DNA from 2 places in the Streptomyces sp. NPDC055189 genome. Region 1 is predicted to be linked to the other one. Evidence: riboswitches for the same ligand, from Rfam matches in the RefSeq annotation. Region 1 holds a riboswitch; the other holds the start of a gene.
What was found. A riboswitch is a leader RNA that binds a small molecule or an ion and turns the genes downstream of it on or off. The one in region 1 is predicted to bind cobalamin.
Positions count from the first base shown of each region.

Region 1 (2,196 bases):
CCGGTCCACGAACATCTCGCCGGGCGCGGGACCCCAGTGCTCCTCCACGGACTCGCGCAGCTCGGCGGGGAGCGTCGCGAACCAGCGGCGGTAGTCGGCCGCCGGGATACGGACGGGGTTGCGGGCCAGCTGCTCCTCGGTGAGCCACTCCTGGTCGTGGCCGCCCGCCTCGATCAGCGCGTAGATCAGCTCGTCGCCGTCGCCGGAGACCAGGCCGGGCACCTCTTCGGTGCCGAAGTCGTAGCCCTCCTCCTGGAGGCGCCGCAGCAGGGCGACGGCGCTGGCGGGGGTGGCAAGGCCCACCGCGTTGCCGATGCGCGAGTGCTTGGTCGGGTAGGCGGACAGGACGAGCGCGACGCGCTTGTCGGCGGCCGGGATGTGGCGAAGGCGCGCGTGCCGTACGGCGATGCCGGCCACGCGGGCGGCGCGCTCGGCGTCGGCGACGTAGGCGGGCAGACCGTCCTCGTCGATCTCCTTGAAGGAGAACGGCACCGTGATCAGCCGCCCGTCGAACTCGGGAACGGCGATCTGGCTGGCGGCGTCGAGCGGGGATACGCCCTCGTCGTTGTCCTCCCAGTCGGTGCGCGAGCTGGTGAGGCAGAGCGCCTGGAGGATGGGCACGTCCAGGCCGCTGAGGGCTCCGGCGTCCCAGGACTCGTCGTCGCCGCCCGCGGAGGCTTCGGCGGGCCGCGTGCCGCCCGCCGCGAGGACCGTGGTCACGATCGCGTCGGCGGCGCGCAGTTCCTCGATGAGTTCGTCCTCGGGGGTACGCAGCGAGGCGACGTACAGCGGCAGCGGGCGGGCGCCGGCGTCCTCGACGGCGCGGCACAGCGCCTCGATGAAGGCGGTGTTGCCGCTCATGTGGTGGGCGCGGTAGTAGAGCACCGCGACGGTCGGTCCCTCGATGTCGCGGGCGGTGCGCTCCAGCGGGCCCCACGAGGGCGCCGCGGCGGGCGGTTCGAAGCCGTGGCCGGTGAGCAGGACGGTGTCGGAGAGGAACCTCGCCAGCTGCTCGAGGTTGTCGGGGCCGCCGTGGGCCAGGTAGGCGTGGGCCTCGGCGGCCAGGCCGATGGGCACGGTCGAGGCGGCCATCAGCTGGGCGTCGGGGGCCTGTTCACCGGTGAGGACGACCACGGGGCGGCCGGTCGCGATGACTTGGTCGAGGCCGTCCTGCCAGGCGCGCACGCCGCCAAGGAGACGTACGACGACCAGATCGGTGCCGTCCAGGAGCTGCGGAAGGTCCTCGAGCGCGAGCCGGGAGGGGTTCGCGTAGCGGTAGGTGACCGGGCCGTTTGCGGCGCGGGCGCTGAGCAGGTCGGTGTCGGACGTCGACAGGAGCAGGATCATGCGGCGTCGTGCCTTCCTCGGGGTGTCCACGCCCCGGGTGGTGTCGATGGCGTCTCCCCTGCTCGAGCGGACGAGAGCTCGGGGAAGGGAGTTCCTGACTCACCCGGCACCAGGACCGGGTTCACAGTGGCGGGACCGCGCCGGAATCGCACCGGGCTTCCTCCCCTTGTCGCCGTCTGTGGCGACGACGGGCCGGCCGGCCCGTCGCTAGGAATACTAAGGGCCGATCAACTACCGGGGGGCAGGCGGACCTGCTGCGATAGGTCGGTATGCTCGCCGCCATGCCCCCATCGGTCCCCTCGCCTGCGCTCTCGGGAGACGAGTCTGCCCGCAGCCGTGGTGACGCCTGCCCCGGGACGCTTCGGCTGCACCGGGCGGACGACGGGGCACTGGCGCGCGTCCGCGTTCCGGGCGGTCTGCTGTCCGCGGGGCAGGCCGATGCGCTGCGGGAGCTGGCCCGGCACCTCGGAGACGACGAGTTGCATCTCACATCCCGCGGCAATGTGCAGTTGCGCGGGCTGCGTACGGACTGCGGGAACGAACTGGCCCATGTCCTGGGCCGCGTGGGGCTGTTGCCCTCCGAACGCCACGAGCGTGCGCGCAATGTGGTGGCCTCCCCGCTCTCGGGACTCGACGGCCGAGGAGAGCGGGACGTCCGCCCGTGGCTGTCCGCCCTGGACGAACTGCTGTGCACCAGCGATCGGGCCGCCGATTTGTCCGGCCGGTTCCTGTTCGCCCTCGATGACGGCCGCGGCGACGTGGGCGCTCTCGGCGGGGACGTGACCCTGACGGCGCGCGGCGACGACGAGGCACTGCTGCGGATCGGCCCATCGCAGGACGCCGTTCTCG
Region 1 covers NZ_JBSGSG010000019.1:110,579-112,774, reverse strand. The annotation lists gene cobN (cobaltochelatase subunit CobN) at 1-1,347, opposite strand, end outside; cobalamin riboswitch at 1,417-1,568, opposite strand; gene cobG (precorrin-3B synthase) at 1,617-2,196, shown strand, end outside.

Region 2 (2,196 bases), on a different contig from region 1:
CGGCAGCGAGACGGCAAGGACAGTGAGGCCGAGACCGAGCACGGCTTTGTCCACGGGGTGGCGGCGGCGCCAGCGACTGCTGTGCGCCGCCGCGTCAATGGGCAGCACGCGGGCTCAGACCTGCTCGGTCCCGGGCCTGCTGCCCGCCGCGTCCGCCATCTGCTCCGCGGTCGCTTCCTGCGCCTGCGCCTGTTCGGCGCCCTGGCGGCGCCCCTTGCGCAGCCCGAAGTAGTACGCCAGGACGCCCGCGCCGAGGGCCGCCTGCAGAGCGAAGAGCGCCGACTCGACCTCCCCGGAAGGGGGTTCGTACAGCGGCGAGAACCAGGGCTCGTAGTCCGGCTTGATCTCGGTGATCGCGGTCTCGGCCTGGGCGTCGGCCCCGGTGAACGGCTCCTTCTTGTGGTCGCCGAGGCCGAGCACCAACGGCAGCACCGCGAGCGCGGCGACGATGACCAGGAGCAGGGTGTTGATCTTCGCGTTCCGGCTCATCAGGCGCTGGCCCCCGTCTCCGTCTTGGTGTCCGTACCGGCCTGCGCGGCCGGCTTCTTGCCCTGGAGCAGTACGCCGAGCCGCGTGAGCTCGCCCTTGCTCGACTGCACGAGCAGCCGCATCACCAGGACGGTGAGCAGGCCCTCGCTGACGGCAAGCGGGATCTGCGTGACGGCGAAGATGCCGCCGAACTTGCCCAAGGCGCCGATGAATCCGCTGCTCGGGTCGGGGAACGCCAGGGCCAGCTGGACGCTGGTGACGCAGTACGTGGACAGGTCGGCGACGAACGCACCGAAGAACACGGCGACCATGAGAGGCACGTCGTAGCGCTTCAGGAGGCGGTAGACGGCGTATCCCGCCCATGGCCCGATGATCGCCATGGAGAAGACGTTGGCGCCGAGCGTGGTGAGCCCGCCGTGCGCGAGCAGCAGTGCCTGGAAGAGCAGTGTGATCGTGCCGAGCACCGTCATGATCGGCGGCCGGAACAGGATCGCGCCGAGCCCGGTCCCCGTGGGGTGCGAGCAACTGCCCGTGACAGACGGGATTTTCAGCGCGGAAAGGACAAATGTGAAGGCACCGGAGGCGCCCAGGAGCAGGGTGCTCTCGGGGTGCTCCTTGACCTCACGGGTCAGGGAGCGGACTCCGTGGACGACGAACGGCGCGGACGCTACGCCCCAGGCGATCGCGTGCGCCGGTGGGAGGAAACCCTCGGCTATGTGCATGGCTAAGCAGACCCTCTCCAGCACCTCGTGGATGGACAACGCGCCTTGGTCGGTCTCCTGGCTTACGGGTCATACCGACCGGACTCCGCCTTCCCGGATGCTTGCGCACCCAGTGGCTGCCGCGAGGGCTGGAGCCGGACTTCCCGATTCACAGTGGCGAGGGCCGCACCGGCATCACACCGGATTTCCCGTTCACCAAGGCGTGGTGACCCTAGTGCGCAACCGAGTTTCCTGACAACTTGCGGGGATGCTGCACCTGTGGCACGCGCGAGCGCACACGACCAGGGCGTACGCCCCTGGTCAGCGCATGTGCCCCGGCCCGTGCGCACCCCCGTGGTCCGGCGGCCGTCAGTCCTTGTCCCCCGCCACCGGGTAGGGCACGAAAGTGCTGCTGTTCTCGTCGATCGCCAGGCGGCGGTCGAGGGGCGGCACCGCGCGCTGGGGGCAGTCGGTGCGTTCGCAGAGGCGGCAGCCCATGCCGATGGGCACGGCGGAGGACGCGCTGTCGAGATCGAGGCCGTCGGAGTAGACGAGCCGCGACGCGTGGCGGATCTCGCAGCCCAGACCGATGGCGAAGGTCTTGCCGGGCTCGCCCCAGCCGCCGCGGTGCCGGGTGACCGCACGGGCGGTCCACAGGAAGCGCTGCCCGTCCGGCATGGCGGCCACCTGGACGTGGATGCGGCCGGGGGCGGCGAACGCCTCGTACACGTTCCACAGCGGGCAGGTGCCGCCCGCGCGGGAGAAGTGGAAGGCGGTGGCGGACTGCCGCTTGGACATGTTGCCCGCCCTGTCGACCCGTACGAAGGAGAAGGGCACCCCGCGCAGCCGGGGCCGCTGCAGGGTGCTCAGGCGGTGGCAGATCGTCTCGTAGCCGAGCCCGAAGTGGTCGGTGAGCCGCTCGATGTCGTAGCGGAACTCCTCGGCTGCCGCGTGGAATCGGCGGTAGGGCAGGATCAGCGCGGCCGCGAAGTGGTTGGCGATGCCG
Region 2 covers NZ_JBSGSG010000067.1:8,277-10,472, forward strand. The annotation lists gene cbiQ (cobalt ECF transporter T component CbiQ) at 1-108, opposite strand, end outside; gene ACWFR3_RS33910 (energy-coupling factor ABC transporter substrate-binding protein) at 115-489, opposite strand; gene ACWFR3_RS33915 (energy-coupling factor ABC transporter permease) at 489-1,211, opposite strand; cobalamin riboswitch at 1,242-1,440, opposite strand; gene ACWFR3_RS33920 (short-chain fatty acyl-CoA regulator family protein) at 1,560-2,196, opposite strand, start outside.
Region 2: it holds a riboswitch for cobalamin, as region 1 does, so the genes downstream of both, ACWFR3_RS33915 (energy-coupling factor ABC transporter permease) here and cobN (cobaltochelatase subunit CobN) in region 1, are expected to answer to the same signal.